Regions from separate parts of the Ureibacillus sp. 179-F W5.1 NHS genome, predicted to be linked through region 2. Evidence: a T-box and tRNA genes for the amino acid it is inferred to sense, from the RefSeq annotation. Region 2 holds a T-box; the other holds one or more tRNA genes.

Region 1 (9,859 bases), on a different contig from region 2:
ATAAAGCGCTGAAAGCTATGGATAAAGATCAAATGGATAAAGCGTATAAATATATGAAACGAGCGGCAGAGCTAAGTCCAGATGATGCCCATGTTTTAATGCAATTTGGGATTTTAGAAATGGATGCCCAAAACTTCGAAAAGGCATATGAACTAATACATACAGCATATAGTTTGGATCCTAGTGAGCCTGAACACGTATTTTTCTTAGCGGAAATTTCAGGTTGTATCGGGATGGTACGCGATGCCCAAAAATTTGCGGAAATGTATTTGCAAATGGAACCTGATGGAATGTATGTCGTAGAGGCGGAAGAAATATTGGAATTTCTTCAATATGAAGAAGAGGAAATGGAACATATTGATGAAGAAGATTCTGAGAAATTAATTGCCCAAGAAAAAGCTCGTCGTTTAATGGAAAACGGTCAATTTGATGAAGCGATTGAAGTGTTGGAACAATTAATCGAAACCTTCCCAGACTTATGGCCAGCTTATAACAATTTATCTTTAGCTTATTTCTATGTTGGAGAAACGGAACAGGCAAGGGCACTATTAAACAATGTTTTACGAGAAAGTTTAGGAAACTTACATGCCCTATGTAATTTGGCTGTCATAGCATATTATGAGAAAAATGAATCCGAGTTATCCGCTTTAGTCGAAATGTTGAAGAAAATAAATCCCTATGATTGGGAAAATCGCTATAAGCTAGGAGCTACTTTAGCTTTAATCGGCGAATATGAAGTGGCTTATAAATGGCTACAAAGCATGAAAAGAAAAGGATTCCCGGGAGATGCAGGCTTTTACTTTTGGTTGGCACAATCGGCTTATTTTTCTGGTCATATAGAAGAAGGAAAAGCAGCTTGGAAGTTGTTGGTGGAAATGGATCCGACAAAGGATGGCTATGAACCATGGTTAAATGCATCGGAAGAACATGACGAATCATTAGAAAACAATCGGGAATTTATTATTGAAAAAATTAGTAGTAAATATAGCACCCATCGTATGTTTGGATTTTTCTTACTTAGTAAATCAGCTTATAAGCAAGAAATAATCGCACATCCTAAATTAATCGATCTATCAAAGTATAGTGGTATTGAAAAATTATGTTTAGCCTATGCTCTTCAACATCAATTTACAAACGATAACGATACGGAAAAATATTTTGTTCGTTCTATGGAAGTTGCGGAGGAATTATATAAAAGCTTGAACCCGATTACGTTAGAAGTACAATATTTATTCCAAATGTGGTTTGTATTAAGTGAACGGGCATTGAAAAATGATTATCCATTTAAAAATGTAAAAGCTTTAGCAGCAGCTGTTGAGTATATGTTCTTTTCAACTATTAATAGTAAAAAAGTGACGAAAAAGCATTATGCTGAAAAATATAATATTTCCGTATCAACGTTAACGAAGTATGTGGAGGAATTAATTCACTATTTACCTTTCGACTAACTAGGCAATATATTTGAAGTTAGTTGTGGAATGTCCTAGGATGAAAGATGTAAAGAACAATTTTTTATAACGGTGTGTGTAAAAAATTTTAGTAATACAATGAATGAAAGCGAAGGAAATTTGTCGCTTCTTTATAAGGAGGCTTTTTTAATGGCTGAAGAAAAAATATATGACGTAATTATTATCGGAGCAGGTCCTGCAGGGATGACAGCAGCGGTTTATGCTTCCCGTGCAAATTTATCAACTTTAATGATTGAGCGCGGAATTCCCGGTGGGCAAATGGCCAATACGGAAGAAGTTGAAAACTATCCAGGATTCGAAACCATTTTAGGACCTGAACTTTCTACAAAAATGTTCGAACACGCAAAAAAATTCGGCGCAGAATACGCTTATGGTGATGTTGCTGAAATTATTGATGGTGAAGAATATAAAGTAATTAAAGCAGGTTCAAAAGAATATAAAACACGTTCTATCATTATTACTACTGGTGCCGAGTACAAAAAAATGGGTATACCGGGTGAAAAAGAACTTGGTGGCCGCGGTGTAAGTTACTGTGCCGTTTGTGATGGTGCATTCTTTAAACAAAAGAATTTAATCGTTGTAGGCGGTGGGGATTCAGCAGTCGAAGAAGGAGTTTATTTAACTCGTTTTGCTGATAAAGTAACGATTGTTCACCGACGTGATAAATTACGTGCTCAAAAGATTTTACAAGATCGTGCCTTTGCAAATGAAAAAGTAGACTTCATTTGGAATCACACATTAAAAGAAATTCATGAAAAAGACGGTAAAGTAGGAAGTGTAACATTAGTTTCAACAGTAGATGGTAGTGAACAAGAATTCCAAACAGATGGCGTTTTCGTTTATATCGGAATGGTGCCACTAACAGCTCCATTTAAAAACTTGGGCATATTAAATGAACAAGGATATATCGTAACAGATGACAAAATGGAAACTTCTGTAAAAGGAATTTTTGCTGCTGGTGATGTTCGTGATAAAATGCTACGCCAAATTGTAACAGCAACTGGTGACGGCAGTATCGCAGCTCAATCAGCACAACATTATGTTGAAGAACTAAAGGAAAAAATTGGGCAAAAGTAATGTGCTTTTAATTTTCCTGTAACTTCCTTGCAATAAAGAATATGTATAATCGGGGGTATAAACTTTGACCCCCTTTTTTTAGTATTTTAGTTGCTTCCGTTATGGAAGCAACTTTTTTTGTTATTTGAAAATAGCATGAAATCTATTTTATAAACGTATTATTTTGTAAGGTAGTCCCAATAGAAGGTATAATAGAAAACAAAGGGAGTATCAAATGATTTGAGGTGGGTGTAATGCAGCGTATTGCAAATTTATTAGCAATTCAAGATGGGGAAGTATTACTTCTCCAAAAGCCTAGAAGAGGTTGGTATGTTGCGCCAGGTGGAAAGATGGAATTAGGTGAATCCATTTATGAGGCAGCTTTAAGAGAATTTAAAGAGGAAACAAATGTTACCCCAAAAAATTTACATCTTAAGGGAGTCTATACGATGGTTATTAAAGATGGGGAAACCGTTAAAGACGAATGGATGCTTTATACATTTGTCGCCCATGGTATCGAAGGACAACCCTTTGAACAGACAAGGGAAGGGGTTCTAGAATGGCACCCGGTTGATCATCTATCCAATCTTCCAATGGCTGAAGGCGATCGGAAAAATTTATTGTTTGCCGCATTAAATGAAGGGATTCAATATGGTACATTTATATATACAGAGGATTTTGAGTTACTAGATGAGCGGTTGCAAACGTCGAATGAACTTAAGTAGAGGAGATGATCACATGGGTAATAGTCATATCTATACACATGAGATAGTCATTATTACAGGGATGTCCGGAGCTGGTAAGACAGTCGCAGTCCAAAGCTTTGAAGATTTAGGTTATTATTGCATTGATAATTTACCCCCTGCTCTATTAACGACTTTTTTAGCATTAATGAAAGAATCCGAACGAAACATTACACGTATTGCCGCTGTAATGGATATGCGTGGAGGAGAATTTTTCGAATCATTAATCGATGCCCTAGATTTATTGGAAAAGGAAGCATATGTTAAAACACGGGTATTGTTTTTGGATGCTGATAATGAAACCCTCGTTCGACGTTATAAAGAAACAAGAAGATCTCACCCTTTAGCTCCTCAAGGATTACCCCTCGAAGGAATTGAAAAGGAAAGAGCAATGCTTGCTGAACTAAAAGGTCGAGCAAAGTTTGTCTATAATACTTCCCATATGAAACCGAGAGAATTACGAGAACGAATTGGCAATGAGTTTTCCAATACGAACAGGCCAAAGTTCTTTATTAATGTCATGTCCTTTGGATATAAAAATGGAATTCCGATTGACGCAGATTTAGTATTCGATGTCCGTTTTTTAACGAATCCGTATTATGTGGAGGAATTACGTCCAAAGACAGGTTTACAAGAGGAAGTATCATCCTATGTATTAGCTTCTGAAGAAACACAAATGTTAATAACGAAATTAAAAGATTTGTTTGAGTTTATGATTCCGCAATATATCCATGAAGGGAAAGCACAATTAGTGATTGCTTTTGGATGTACAGGTGGTCAACATCGTTCTGTAACATTAGCTGAATATTTCGGGAAACTATTTAGCGATCATTACAAAACTGCCATTACCCACCGTGACATCAATCGCAGAAAGGATTGAAGTAATGAAAAAAAAGAGAACGAATATTGTAGTCATCGGAGGTGGAACGGGCCTTTCAACAATGTTGCGCGGATTGAAAAAATATCCCTTTGACATTACTGCAATCGTAACGGTTGCCGATGATGGAGGCTCTTCAGGTCGACTCCGTGATGACTACGATATTCCGCCACCTGGTGATATTCGCAACGTGATTGCTGCCCTTTCTGATACGGAACCGTTAGTTGAGCAAATGTTCCAGTATCGTTTTTCGCAATCCGTTGAATTAGGTGGTCATTCATTAGGAAATTTAATGCTAACAGCACTAACGGATATAACAGGAGACTTTAGTCATGCGATTGCTGAAATGAGTAAGGTCTTAAAGGTGCACGGGAAAGTAATACCAGCAGCAAATAAAAAAATTACATTGAACGCAGAACTTGTTGACGGATCTATTATTGAAGGGGAGTCTAAAATTCCATCTTCCCATCTTCCAATTAAACGGGTCTATTTAGTGCCTGAAGATGTAAAAGCGCTCCCGGAAGCGATTCGGGCGATTGAGAAGGCCGATTTTATTCTTGTAGGACCTGGAAGTTTATATACAAGTATTATTCCCAATTTATTAGTCAAAGAAATTGGAGATACTTTAGTAAAGGCAAAGGGAAAACGGATTTATATTTGCAACTTAATGACACAAAAGGGTGAAACGATTCGTTATCGTGCCACAGATCATGTTCAAGCGATTTATGATCATGTAGGAAAGCCTTGTTTAGATGCCATTTTAGTAAATGAGATTGAACTCCCCTTACCGATAAAAGAAAATTATCGAGAAGAAAATGCAGAACCAGTTCTGATTGATATAGAAAAATTAAAGAGCATGGGATTGGAAGTTATTAAAAAGGAAATCGCAACAATCCAATCTGGGGTTGTCCGCCATGAATCCAATAAAATTGCGAAATGGTTGTATGATTACACATTGAAGAGAATGTAAGTAAGCAAAACGAACTCTAGAATGGAATATATGATATGATTGTTTTCATACATAGGTAAAAGGGGGGAGAAAGATGTCATTTGCTTCCGAAACAAAAAAAGAGTTAACGCAAGTAGAGACGGATGAGCATTGCTTAAAAGCGGAAGTCTCTGCACTTATACGAATGAACGGATCATTATCCTTTACAAATAGACAGCTGAGTTTAGACGTGCAAACAGAAAATGCAGCAATTGCAAGAAGACTGTACACGATTGTTAAAAAATTATATCCATACAATGTGGAACTTTTAGTGCGAAAAAAAATGCGCTTAAAGAAAAATAATGTTTACATTTGCCGGGTTCGGGATGGTGCTCGTGAACTATTAACAGATTTAGATATTTTATCTGGGGATTTTCAATTAAATCATTCCATTTCTAGTTCGTTGTTATCAAATAAAAATCAAAAACGAGCCTATTTGCGTGGAGCGTTTTTAGCAGGTGGCTCTGTAAATAACCCCGAAACTTCTGCTTATCATCTAGAGATTTATTCTTTATATAAAGAGCATGGGGAAGCATTAGCCGATTTAATGAATCAATTTAATTTAAATGCAAAAACAATCGAACGGAAAAAGGGATTTGTCACCTATTTAAAAGAAGCTGAAAAAATTTCTGATTTTTTAGGAATTGTTGGCGCCACACAGGCGATGCTAAAGTTTGAAGATGTACGGATATTACGGGATATGCGAAACAGTGTAAACCGTATCGTCAATTGTGAAACGGCGAACTTAAACAAAACAATCGGTGCGGCTATTCGTCAAGTGGAAAACATCCGATTTATTGAAAATACGGTCGGACTTGATCAACTTCCTGAAAAGTTACGAGAAATTGCACGGCTTCGTGTTGAGTATCAAGATGTGACTTTAAAAGAACTTGGCGAGATGGTTTCCACTGGAACTGTAAGTAAATCGGGGGTAAATCATCGTTTACGTAAAATTGACGAAATAGCGGATGCTTTAAGACGCGGCGAAACGATAAAATAGTGATTGTTCAAAAAATTGTAGTAATCTAACATTGTTCTTTTTATACAATTTAGATAAGATAAAATTATATTATGTACGGTGTGAAAGGGAGTATCGATAAATGGTTGAAACCAATGTAGAAGTGAAATTGAAATCTGGTTTACAGGCAAGACAAGCTGCTTTATTTGTACAAGAAGCAAATCGTTTTAAATCAGAAGTGTATTTACAAAAAGACGAGAAAAAAGTGAATGCTAAATCCATTATGGGGATTATGAGCTTAGCAATTGCAAGAGGAACAACTGTTACACTTATCGCAGACGGTAAAGATGAACAAGAGGCTATCGACGGATTATCATCCTTAATTCAAAGAGAAGAATAACAATGAGAAAACTTGTAAACGCTCGCAACTTTAAGGGGGTGTCTCATACTTAAATGAGACGTCCCTTTTTTATAAAAAAATGGTGATAAGGAAATTCCTTATCACCATTTTGTTTCGATTATTATTTTTTAGAATCTTCGATACGAGTAATGATATTGTCAATTAAACCATATTCTTTCGCTTGTTCTGCTGTCATGAAGTTATCGCGATCTGTATCTTGAGCGATTTTTTCTAACGGTTGACCAGAACGTTCAGATAAAATTTTGTTTAATTTATCACGTAAGAAAAGAATACGTTTTGCAGCAATTTCGATTTCAGTTGCTTGCCCTTGAGCTCCACCAAGTGGTTGGTGAATCATCACTTCAGCATTTGGTAATGCGAAACGTTTACCTGGTTCACCAGCAGTAAGTAAGAATGCACCCATTGAAGCTGCCATGCCGATACAAATTGTAGAAACTTGAGGCTTAATATATTGCATTGTATCGTAAATAGCCATACCAGCTGTAATGGAGCCACCAGGTGAGTTAATATATAGGGAAATATCTTTATCTGGATCTTCTGCTGCTAAAAATAATAATTGGGCAACAATGGAGTTTGCTACATTATCATCAATAGCGCTACCAAGTAAAATGATGCGGTCTTTTAAAAGTCTTGAATAAATGTCATAGGCACGTTCACCGCGATTTGTTTGTTCGATAACTGTAGGAATTAAATTCATTGTAAATCCTCCTTAAAAAGATTTAGTCGTTTACTACGTGCTGAAGCTTTCACTTCAGCTGTACTCATATCATACACAGAATAGTCAAGGAAGGTCAAATATAAACCACTAATTGTGAATAAAATAAATTTAAAATGAAAATTACTATTATTCTATGGGGATAGTAGAGCTATAAGATGGGAATGGAAAAGGCATTCAAACCAATTTTGTGTATGAAATCATTCAGTATTTCTTTAAAAAAATTATCCCTAACTTCAATTTTATAGTTGAATTGTCTTATATACATTTGTATAATAGAAAGGTCATAAATCGACACTATGCTTTTTACTAGAAGTTCAATTTTATACTGAAAATCGTTTTAGTCGATACAAGTGACATATTAAACGTCCTCGTGGTGTAATGGATAACACAGAAGATTCCGGTTCTTCCGCTGGGGGTTCGATTCCCTCCGAGGGCGCCATTTTACTGTTTTAACTATATAATATAATACGTAATACCTTCCTGAATTTTACTAGTTTTAGCAGCCTATTAAAATTCAGAGGGAATGAAACATAAGGGATAAAATGTAATTACTGTACCAATTCATTTTATCCCTAATTCATTCTCTTTAAACTATCATTACCAATTTTTTCATATATAAATTTATGAGCGTCGATAATGGAATAATTTTAGTTTGAGGTTTGAATAAAGAAACAAGATCCGAAAGTTCAATTAGAACTCTCGGGTCTTTTTTTGTATTTGAACATTAATAAGAAATCTAAACAAAACCCCTCTTAAGTCATAAATATTCGACTTTTCTATAATAGTTTCTAGTAAAAAATAACCGATAATCTACAATTTATTTTAAGTATTTAGAAAATTAAATGTTGTATTAAAATTTTGAACTTTATATAATTGGGGATATCTAAACTTATTTTATTTTCAATTTTCTGATTATAGAATAATATGAATCACTTATTTTGAAGGAGGAATACGATGTTAAAGAAAAATTTATTTAAGCTATTGATGCCTTTTGCTGCCGCTTCACTTATTTTAGCTGCATGTGGTGCAGAAGAGAATGGAGCTTCCGGATCATCCGACTCAACAAGTACTGAAGGGGAAACAACGAAACTAGTAGTAGGTACAGATGCTGCCTATGCTCCTTTCGAATCCTTTGACAATAGTGGGAATATTGTCGGTATTGATATTGATATTGTGAAAGCAATAGGGGAAGAAATTGGAGTAGAGTTTGAAATTAATAACGTTGGATGGGAGCCGTTATTCCAACAAATAACAAATGGAGAAATTGATTTAGGTATTTCTGCGATTACAATAACGGATGAGCGGAAAGAAACTTATGATTTCACAGAACCGTATTATGAGGCTACCCAATTAATCGTCACAAAAGAAGATTCGGATATTACTAAACTTGATGATTTAAAAGATAAAAAAATCGGTGTACAAATTAATACGACTGGTCATTACGCAGCCCAAGATCTACAAGGGAAAACAAGCACGAATATTTTACCTTACGAAACAACGCCAATTGCGATTCAAGAAGTGATTAATGGTACTGTAGATGCGGCTATTGGAGATAACGCCGTCATTCTTGAATATATTAAAAACAACCCAGATTCGAAATTAAAAGCGATCGAGGATGATAGTTTTGAAAAAGAATATTACGGGTTAATGGTGAAAAAGGGAAATACAGAAGTGCTTGAACAATTAAATGAAGGCCTTCAAAAAATTAAAGAGAATGGTAAATTGGCTGAAATTACAGGTCAAGAGCTGGATTAATTAGTTGGAGGTGTTTCAGATGAACTTCTTAGATATGCGGTGGGATATTGTCTGGGACTACCGTGAGTTTTTTATAAATGGTTTATGGGTGACGATTATTTTAACGATATGCGGTTATTTAGGAGGTATCGTACTAGGGTTATTACTAGGGTTAGGTAAAACGTCTAAAAAAAGATGGGTTTATTGGCCTTGTAAAATTTATGTAGATCTTTTCCGTGGAACGCCAATGTTAGTTCAAATATTAATCATTCATTTAGCATTTATACCCGCGGTTTTCGGTCAATCCTTTGGTTTTTTGGTTTCCGGTATAACAGCCCTCATTTTAAATAGTGCCGCTTATAATGCAGAAATTATCCGTGCCGGGATTGAATCGATTGATAAAGGTCAAATGGAAGCTGCCCGCTCCCTTGGATTAACGGAACGCCAAGCGATGCGGAAAATTATATTACCTCAAGCCTTTCGTCGAATGATTCCACCATTAGGTAATGAATTTATTGCATTATTAAAGGATTCTTCCCTTGTAACGGTTATTGCTGCGAATGATATTTTATATGCAGCGAAAGTGGTAGCAGGCGCTTACCAACGTTTCTGGGAACCTTACTTAGTGGCAGCAATTATGTATTTAATTTTAACGTATGCTGTAGCGAAACTAATTGCATATGTTGAGAGACGGTTTAGTATCCATTACAATCCGCGGAAAAAACGAGAGGAGCGGATTGCATCATGATAAAAGTAGAAAATTTACACAAAGCTTACGGAAAATTAGAAGTATTAAAGGGAATTAACTATGAAGTCTATGAAAAGGAAGTAGTTTGTGTAATCGGTCCATCGGGTTCTGGTAAAAGTACGTTTTTAAGATGTATCAATTTATTAG
Region 2 (9,859 bases):
TAATATGTAACTGACTGCACCAGCTTCCAATGCCGGATAAACTTTATCGTCATCTAAGAAACTTGTTACCATCATAATTTTTGCAGTCGGCCACTTTTGTAAAATTTGAGCGGTTGCCTCAGCACCAGTTAAAACAGGCATAACATTATCCATTAAAATAATATCAGGCTTTAGTTCGAGGGCTTTCTCAACCGCTTCTGCCCCATTTGACGCCTCGCCGACAACGGTCATATCCTGTTGTGCTGAAAGATAGGCCGATACACCAATCCGTACCATTTCATGATCATCGGCAATTAATATTCTTATCATTTTTCCATCTCCCATTTCAAACTTTCAATTTTATTGATTTCCGTCATCTTCTGTTAGCTCCATTTTAGAAGAACTTTTTTCCGTTCCTTCGATTTGTTCTTTATGCTTAATCGGTACCTTTACTTCCACAATCGTTCCTTCCCCAGGAACAGAAACGATTTTATAAGTACAGCCGATTTCCACTGCCCGTTCTGCGATATTTTTCAATCCATAAGAAGTGTTTTTATCTTCTTCCATATTAAAACCTTGACCATTATCTTGAATACGTAAAATACCCACGTTATCTCTAGCAATTAATAGTAGTTCTACTTCAGTTGCTTTTGCATGACGTAATGTATTGGATAATGCCTCTTGGGCAATACGGAATAAATGATCTTCCTCCGCCTTTGAAAGAACAATTTCTTCAATTTGGTATTCGATGTTGAAATAAACTTTTTGTTGAAGTTCTTGAATTAACTCAGTTAGCCCTTGAGCAAGTGTATTGTTTCTTAGGGCAATCGGACGTAAATGAAGTAATAATGCTCTCATTTCCAATTGGGCTTGCTGAACAATTTTCTCCACTTGAGTTAAAGTCGTTTTCGAAGCACCGAAATCTTCATCCCGTTCTGTAATAGAAGATAATAGCATAGATGCAGCAAACAGTTGCTGTGAGACAGAATCATGTAACTCTCGAGCTAATCGCTGCCTTTCTGCAATGATCCGTTCTTGAATAATTTTATCATTTGCTTCTGCTTTTTCATTGGATAACCGTTGTAAGCTTGTTCTTTGAGTTTCGATTAATTCATTTGCTTGGGTTAACGCCTTTTTTAATGTATATGAAATATTTCTCTTTTTCTTTAATGAAAAATCAGGTTCTACTAATTGTTTTACATACCGGGTGGCAGATACTTCCCTCGATTTTGCAACGGCACTTATCCATATGCTAATGATAAAACTAATAATAGATAGAGCAATCAGTATAATGGCAAGAATCGGGAAATTTTCAACATCTTGCTCCCATAAAAAGCTCCAATCTTCATCGGGGGAGCCTAGGAATAAATAAATAAAGCCAAACGTCATACTACTTAATAATAAAAATAAGGTGATGATGCGAAAAACAAACGATATCATTTTCGAATCACCTCCACATCTCCTAACCAAGTTGCCACATGGATAATTAGTTTACGCTTAGCGTCTTCAGGTTGACCATCTTCAAAAATAAGCTTTTCATTTATAAGCCTTTTTGATTTTCCTAAAAATTTCGCTTCCCCTAATATAGTGGAATATTGTATGCGGAAAGGAATTTCATATGGTAATACAATCGTTACTTTCCCGATGGACTGCCGAATTGAAATGACAGAAGTGCCAGTCGGTAATATCGTTTCCGTCGCATCAATTGTTATATCCCCAATTAATTTTTGGATATGGACATCTTCCCACTTATATTGTTCGAGGGGAGAAGAAGTACTGCCAAAAAGATCGTTTTTCTTTAGAGCAGTTGGATCTAGTTGGGAATCGATTGTAACCGTTTTTTGTTCCTTTGTAATATGTTTATATAAGAGATAGATTAATATCCCAACGATGAGTAGTCGTAAACTCCAAACGGATAAGATAGCAAAAAAGATAAATAAACAACCAATCCAGAAAAACAGTTTTTTATTTTTTGAAAAGCTATAATAGAGTAGGAGAGCCCCAATAATAAGTAAAAAGGCGCCACCATTATTAAAAATCGTTAGCTCAACGAACACAATTAATAACACGGTAATCGTGATAAACGTTAATAGGTCCGTACTTAATCTGTTCAAGATGGTTCCTCCTTTTTACGATTTAAGTTGCTAATCCTTAATAAATGAGTCTTTTATACAGAATGTAAGGAGAAGACTCGAAAAAGCCTTCTCCTAATATTGGTTATTATAACATGTTTAGTCGATTGTACTAGATGTGTTCTCTTCAATTTCTTTTACATTGCTATTATGATGAGTTTTTTCAAGCCCAGCTAAACGCGCCTCCAATTGAGTTCGTTCATAATCCTTTTCGATTTTATTTGCAAGATTGTCAATGTAAGAAGATAAATCATCAAAGTCCGATTCATTGTTTGATTCGATGACCGCATTCATTTTGTGATGGGCACGGGTAACGTTTTCTTTTCCCATCAATTGAAGCTGACGTACTTTCATATCTTTAATTTTGTGCTTCATCGTTTCAAATTTTTGTTCCAGTGCAATAAATTCCTTATTTGTTGTTTCAAGACTTTGTAATAAGGTCATTTGACGCGTTTTATATGTTTCAACTTCAGAGCGGGCAAAGGTGATTAAATCTTCTTCCATTGCTTGTTCAGCTAATTGTAGCTGTGCAGTACGTTTTTCTAGCATGTCATTTGCTTCTTTTAATTCACTTTCAAGTTGCTCTTTTAATTTTTCCTGTCTTTGTAGTAATTTACCTGTTTGTTCAGTTTGTTTTTCAGCTTCTCGAATATATTGATTTAACATGGCTAAAGGATTTTTTCTTTCCTTTTTATCGAAAAGTTCGTGTAAATCTGCCTCTACTGTATATTTAAATCGTTTTAATAAACTTACCATTTCCTATCTCTCCTTTATTTTGTTAATTTTACCCATTCTTTTTCAAAGTTTGTAAATGGATCGCTCGAATCTTCTTTAATTTGTTTAAAAGAAACTTCTTCATTGTTCCATTTTTTATAAATGATATATAGAACAACTAATGCTGCTAAGCCGATAATTGCTGGCACGTTTGAAATAGCTGAAAACACTCCCATTAAACCAATTGCAACCCATACTACTTTCATCATTGTTGATGTTGTTTTTACGTAATAATGCATACCTAAGAAGACTAGTAATGCAGAAAAAGCAAAGCCAAGTAGTGGCCCAACCATACAAAGGGCGACGATTGCAGTAATACCTCCGACTAATAATAGAAATAATTTTTTCATTTCTCTTGCTCCTTTCTGTTGTACCTTTATGTTATCTCTTAACGATATTTCCTAAAACGGACTCCGATTGCATTTTTCACTAGGTCTTGAGGCTGAGGGAATCTAGGAAAAGTGAACGAAATTAGTCATTCATGCTATTTTGACAAAAATAGAAGGAAAGTCGTGACACCCTTTGACAAAATATTCAGAATCTATTCTTTATAATGTTGGTAATGAGAGGAGGACGTAACATGAGAACATATTCAATATTTCATATAAAAAAACAGTACCAATCTTTTGTATTTGGAAGGGAAAGAATGCTTCTTGAAATGGTATCGACTAAAGAGCAAGCTCTCGAGTCCTCTGCGGATAAGCAGCTAAGCTATCTCTGTGAACCGATTGAAGGAAGAATGGTACAAGGTGTAATTTACGAGCATTTAAAAAAGAGTTTCCCGACAATTCAATGGGTAGATGATTATTTGAAATTTGAACACCAACTTAAAGGTGGTTTAAAAATAAAAGTATGTAATTATCATATAGAGGCCATTTGTGAGGGATCTCGTATGTTAGATTTGGATTTATTCCATAGTTTGAGCCAAATGAATGATTCTTTTATTGCTTTTAATACAGAAGAATCGGAATGTGGATGGTTAAAACCGATTAAACATGCTTCTTATTAGAAATGAATAGTTTTACGGATTGTAGGTTTGGGATACGATTATAGAAAAAACAATTGAAAAGCTAGTATCTAAGCAGTTTATAGTGTATAATCCTTCATGGAGAGTTTATCTTTGTTTTCTTTATATGATTGTGAAACTTGATTTTCCATTCGTATAAAGTGGTTGAACAAAGTTTGATTCATGGTATTAACGGCAGTGGAGGAGGTTGGCACAAAATGGCTACATGGGCTTGGATTCTTATCGTAATTATCGCTCTAGTAGGGGGCGTTGCACTAGGTTTCTTTTTAGCACGTCAATATATGATGAAATATTTAAAAGAAAACCCACCAATCAATGAACAAATGATTCGTGTCATGATGGCTCAAATGGGACGTAAACCATCTGAAAAGCAAGTTCGTCAAATGATGGCACAAATGAACAAATTACAAAGTAAATAATTGTAATCTCAACAACAGTTTGCATACGTTAAACTGTTGTTTTACTTTCTATGGTTAAGTAAACTTTTCGAAAGGTGTAATTTTAGCTTTAAGCTGAAATTACACTTTTTCTTTTTTATAAGTAATGGTTTGAAAAATAATCATTTTTTTAGCATGTTTTAATGCTTCCTTTACTAAAATTACTATAGGAGATTTAAAAAATAGTATTTTGTATTGTTGATAATAGAAAATTTAGAACAAGGTAGATAGAAATGTTATCGAACAAGTAGTTCTATGAAAATATGGAGAAGGAGTGAGTTTCAATGTCCTATAGCCAAAAATCTTCATTTAATCTTTCTACAATCATTTTCCTCCTTTTAGTCGTTGGTTTCATTTTTTTTAGTCCATTTTTCGTTACGGAAGAATGGAGTTCTTTACCCCAGTTAAATACCATTTTCCTTAGTATTTTAATCGAAGCCATTCCATTTGTTTTAATAGGTGTCCTAATTGCTGGATTTATTCAAATATTTATTACGGAAGAACATATCAAGTCATGGATTCCGAAAAGTAAAGTAAAAGCCGTGTTCATGAGTTGTATAGTCGGTGCTTTATTTCCAGCATGTGAATGTGGAATCGTTCCTATTGTTCGAAAATTAATTGATAAAGGCGTTCCTTTATATGCAGGAGTTGGTTTTTTATTAACCGGTCCATTAATTAATCCAATTGTTATCCTTTCAACGTATATGGCCTTTGGAAATGATTTAAGGATGGCTTTGTTACGAATGGGCGTTGGGTTTGTCGCAGCATTAGCCATTGCACTAGTGATAAGCTTTTTATTTAAATCAAATCAATTAAAACATAAGGAACATAGCGTCACAAAATCAAAAGTAAAACACCCCCCTTTATATCAAAGAGTAAAAGGAATGTTCGAACATTCAATCGATGAATTTTTTGATATGAGTAAATATTTAATTATTGGTGCCTTTGTCGCAGCTGGCTTACAAACCTTTGTAGCTGCCCAAGCGTTGCTAGCTTTCGGAGATAGTGTTTACCATTCGACGATTGTAATGATGGCATTAGCATTCTTCTTATCCCTATGTTCAGAGGCAGATGCCTTCATTGGTGCTTCCTTTAGAAACTTGTTTCCCACAACTTCCATCCTTGCCTTTTTAGTGTATGGACCTATGATTGATTTGAAAAATACGATCATGTTACTAAGTGTCTTTAAGGCGAAGTTTGTATTCGTATTATTCCTTCTAATTACAACAATTGTCTTTTTATTTGTAAGTTTAACTAGTTTCCTATAGGGGTGTTTCCATGAAGTTTCACTTGCAACATTTTATCAAAGCTGTCATTTTAGGCGTATTCGTGTTGTTTTTCATTGATTTACATTCGACAGGGACGATCATGAAATATATTAACCCGAAATATGAAAATATTAGTAAGTTAGCAGCGGGTATTTTTATCCTGTTGTTCTTTATACAGCTGTTTCGTATTTTTCAAAGGAAAGGGAAAGGACATCATCATTGTGGTCCAAGTTGTCATCACGGTCATGACCATGGCAATGAACAATTTAATTTATCAAGATTATTCAGTTACAGTGTGATGGTTTTTCCTATTATTACGGGATTTGCTTTTGAACCAGCTACTTTAAATTCCACCATTGCTTCAAATAAAGGAGCGATTTTTTCCCAAGTAAATCAAAAGGAAACTTCCCCTTTGAATGAAACAACCCTTACAGATAAAGAAAATATTGATATTTATTCAAGTGACCACGTTCCATTAGTGAATAACAATTATTTATCAAATGAAGAATATGAGAAAAAGTTATCGTTACTTGAGCAATCCGAGACGATTCAAATGCAAGATGATATTTTTGGTTCTTATTACGAAGCGTTAAATGAAAATCCAACGGAATATGTAGGAAGAACCATTCAAATGAGCGGGTTTGTTTTTAAAGAAGATGGCTTTAATTCCAATCAACTCGTATTATCTCGTTTTATGATTACCCATTGTATAGCTGACGCTAGTATTTTAGGGATTTTAACGGAATTTGAAGGGGCAAATACTTTAAAAGAGGATACTTGGCTTGAAATTGAAGGCGTATTAGATGTGACAAATTACGGGGGATATGAAATTCCAGTTATTAAAGCAACTGGCTGGAAAGTAATAGACGAGCCGACTGAACCATATGTTTATCCGGTATTAACGTTAGCTGAATAAACTATGTTTTAATCATTGAACTGTTTTATTAAAATTTTCTTGCATTTCAATTTACGATTATGTAGAATCAATTTTAATTTAATGAATGGGAAATTCGATGAAAAAGACAGTAGCTAATATGGAAGGGTAAGCGAATTAGGGGTGGTGGGAGCCTAATACTGAAAATATTAGTGAAACGCACTTTGGAGAAACTTCTTGAAACTTAGTAGAGAAGATCGGGGAAGGCACCCCGTTATGAACGAAAAAAGCGGTCACATTTGTGGCAACTAGAGTGGTACCACGGGAATTTATGCTCTCGTCTCTTTTTTATAGAGACGGGAGCTTTTTTGTTTAGAGGAGGATGAAAAATGAAAACGAAATTAGCGTTCCTTATTTCGAAGGCATTAAATGAAAGTTTATCAGTTGAGGAAATAGAATCATTGTTGGAAATACCTAAATATGCCCACTTAGGAGATATTTCTTTTCCTTGTTTTACACTAGCAAAAAAGTTGAAAAAATCTCCTCAATTAATTGCGAAGGAAATAGCCGAAAAAATTCAAGGTGATTTTATACAAGAAGTGCGTGCAGAACAGGCCTATGTCAATGTATTTTTTCATCAATTACAAGTGGCCAATAATGTAATTGAAAAGGTTTTATTGGAAAAACATCATTTTGGAACAAAAGAGAAAAACGGTCAAAAGGTTGTTTTAGATTTTTCATCACCAAATATTGCGAAGCCCTTTTCGATGGGACATCTTCGTTCCACGGTAATTGGCAATGCGTTAGCAAACATTTCTGAGAAGTTAGGTTATGAAGCTATCCGTATTAATCATCTAGGAGATTGGGGTACCCAATTTGGGAAATTGATCGTTGCCTACCAATTGTGGGGCAATCTACAGGCTATTGAACAAAATCCTATTGAAGAGCTATTAAAAATTTATGTAAAGTTTCATGAAGAAGCAGAAAAAGAAGAGTCGTTAAACGACAAAGCAAGAGAAGCTTTTAAAGCCCTTGAAGATGGAAATGAGGAAGCTCACGCATTATGGAAATGGTTCCGAGATGCTTCGTTAAAGGAGTTTGAAGACATTTATCAAATGTTAGGTGTTTCCTTTAATTCCTATCACGGTGAAGCCTTTTATAACGATAAAATGGGTTCTGTTGTAGAAGAATTAATAAATAAAGGATTACTTGAAGAATCCGACGGTGCGATGGTCGTTCAATTAGAAGAAATGCCACCTTGTTTAATGATGAAAAAAGATGGGGCCACTTTATATGCGACCCGTGATTTAGCAGCGGCCATGTATCGATACAATTTATATGAACCAGCTAAAATTTTTTATGTGGTCGGCCATGAACAGTCGCTCCATTTTAAACAGTTGTTTGCAGTGTTGAAGAAAATGGGGTATCAATGGTCCGAAAATTTAATGCATGTTCCATTTGGCATGATGTTAAAGGACGGGAAAAAAATGTCTACTCGTAAAGGGAAGGTCGTTTTACTAGCCGATGTGTTAGCAGAAACGATGCAAGCTGCGAGAAAAAATATTGAAGAAAAAAATCCCCAACTTAAAAATAAAGAAAAAGTAGCAAATGAGGTCGGAATTGGAGCAGTTATTTTCAACGACTTAAAAAATGAACGAATGAATGATATCGAATTTTCTATTGAAAAGATGGTGACTTTTGAAGGAGAAACGGGACCGTATGTTCAATATACGAATGCGCGGATTCAAACTTTACTCAACAAAGGCAAATTTTCATTTACGGAATCGCATTTAAATTATTTAGATGGGGAAGCGTGGGAAGTAATAAAACTTATTGAAACTTTTCCTCATGTAATCGAAACGGCTTTTGTTCAAGCAAATCCTTCAACAATTGCGAAATTTAGTTTGCAACTAGCAAGAAGCTTTAATAAATATTATGCTAATACGAAGTTTTTAACGAATGATGAATTACAAAGAGAACGTTTGAAAGTTGCTTATGCGGTTTCGATACTTTTGCAAGAATCTTTACGATTATTAGGAATTAAAGCACCTAAGGAGATGTAAAAATAAACCCTTTTAATATTCAAGAAGGGGGTATGTTTTATTATAAAACAAAATGATATTATCAAAATAAACTGGGATATTATTTACTTGTCAATTACAAGTGAATGTTTATATCGAATTTATCATTCACTTTCAAAAAAACGTTGATTCCTATTGATACGGTAAAAGCATAAAGAATTTTATCGTCATTATGTCAAGAATGAAAAGTAGGAGTGGTTATATAATGGAGTATTTATTTATTGCTATATCTATTGTAATCATCATTTACAGGATTATGAAAAATAGAGGAACGTTAAAGGTACTGACAAAACGCCAAATTTTAGGGGTTGGGATATCCTATCTTTTAGCAACATTAATGGGCTTTATTTTTATATACTTTGGAGGGAATTGGATTGTAGGATCAATTTCGAATATAATCTTTAAATATATAGTTTTTCTTGCCTTCGTCTTGATTATCCTCAATTTATGTGTAACCATTTTAAACAAATTGTTACTGAAAATTACAAATGGAATTTTACCAAAAGAATAAATGATGTTATAGAAATAGGCTAACAATAAATTTTTTATATTTCCACAATCGAGCACAATTCAGAGTAGAAGTTGTGCTCTTTCTTTATGTGTGTAATCCAAAGGATAAAATATGGACAATTAATAATTTCAAAAATAATGAGCAGAATTAAAAGAATTAAAAAAAATTATAAATTCCAATTGACAGTCAATCTACTTAGTGTTACGATGTACTTGTAGTAAGTGTTACTTGATACTTGTAGTGCTTAGTAGTGAATTTTGAAAAAGTTTCTAAATTTTAATTGACACCCTCACTACTTAGTGCTACATTATAGATGTAGTTAGTATTACTTAATAGCCTTTTTACACAAAGCTATTAAGTAAAATTTTTTCTCGGTACTAAGTAATACAGAATATAAGTCAGACAGAATAGGGGGGCGCTGAACTTGGAAAATTTAACTGAGATGCTGAAGGGTTCGCTGGAAGGGTGTGTGTTGGAAATTATTAGTCGTCATGAAACCTATGGCTATGAAATTACCCGTCGCCTAAACCAACTTGGGTTTACTGAAGTTGTGGAAGGAACTGTATACACTATCCTAGTACGATTAGAAAAGAAAAAACTAGTTAATGTAGAAAAGAAACCGTCAGATATGGGTCCACCCCGCAAGTTTTACACACTTAATGAAGCTGGGCGCCAGGAACTTGAATTGTTTTGGGAAAAATGGGATTTTTTATCTTCAAAAATTAATGCTTTAAAGTCAATCTAGTTTCATAAATTGTATCGTCCAGTGTTTTTGG

The links. A T-box is a leader RNA that pairs with one kind of tRNA and senses whether it is charged. The one in region 2 lies ahead of argS (arginine--tRNA ligase), so its partner is inferred to be a tRNA-Arg.
Region 1: it has a tRNA-Arg gene. The T-box ahead of argS (arginine--tRNA ligase) is inferred to sense a tRNA for this amino acid. The anticodon was not compared.

The regions. Positions count from the first base shown of each region.
Region 1 covers NZ_JBIQFG010000001.1:139,607-149,465, reverse strand. The annotation lists gene ACH0B5_RS00755 (tetratricopeptide repeat protein) at 1-1,448, shown strand, start outside; gene trxB (thioredoxin-disulfide reductase) at 1,599-2,546, shown strand; gene ACH0B5_RS00745 (8-oxo-dGTP diphosphatase) at 2,780-3,250, shown strand; gene rapZ (RNase adapter RapZ) at 3,264-4,148, shown strand; gene ACH0B5_RS00735 (gluconeogenesis factor YvcK family protein) at 4,153-5,115, shown strand; gene whiA (DNA-binding protein WhiA) at 5,189-6,133, shown strand; gene ACH0B5_RS00725 (HPr family phosphocarrier protein) at 6,234-6,491, shown strand; gene clpP (ATP-dependent Clp endopeptidase proteolytic subunit ClpP) at 6,613-7,209, opposite strand; tRNA gene ACH0B5_RS00715 (tRNA-Arg) at 7,595-7,669, shown strand; gene ACH0B5_RS00710 (basic amino acid ABC transporter substrate-binding protein) at 8,185-8,985, shown strand; gene ACH0B5_RS00705 (amino acid ABC transporter permease) at 9,005-9,712, shown strand; gene ACH0B5_RS00700 (amino acid ABC transporter ATP-binding protein) at 9,709-9,859, shown strand, end outside.
Region 2 covers NZ_JBIQFG010000008.1:8,426-18,284, reverse strand. The annotation lists gene ACH0B5_RS05850 (response regulator) at 1-309, opposite strand, end outside; gene ACH0B5_RS05845 (sensor histidine kinase) at 340-1,419, opposite strand; gene liaF (cell wall-active antibiotics response protein LiaF) at 1,416-2,093, opposite strand; gene ACH0B5_RS05835 (PspA/IM30 family protein) at 2,211-2,867, opposite strand; gene ACH0B5_RS05830 (lmo0954 family membrane protein) at 2,882-3,235, opposite strand; gene sirA (sporulation inhibitor of replication protein SirA) at 3,466-3,894, shown strand; gene ACH0B5_RS05820 (YneF family protein) at 4,110-4,331, shown strand; gene ACH0B5_RS05815 (permease) at 4,634-5,617, shown strand; gene ACH0B5_RS05810 (TIGR03943 family putative permease subunit) at 5,628-6,533, shown strand; T-box leader at 6,622-6,839, shown strand; gene argS (arginine--tRNA ligase) at 6,881-8,554, shown strand; gene ACH0B5_RS05800 (hypothetical protein) at 8,778-9,083, shown strand; gene ACH0B5_RS05795 (PadR family transcriptional regulator) at 9,508-9,828, shown strand.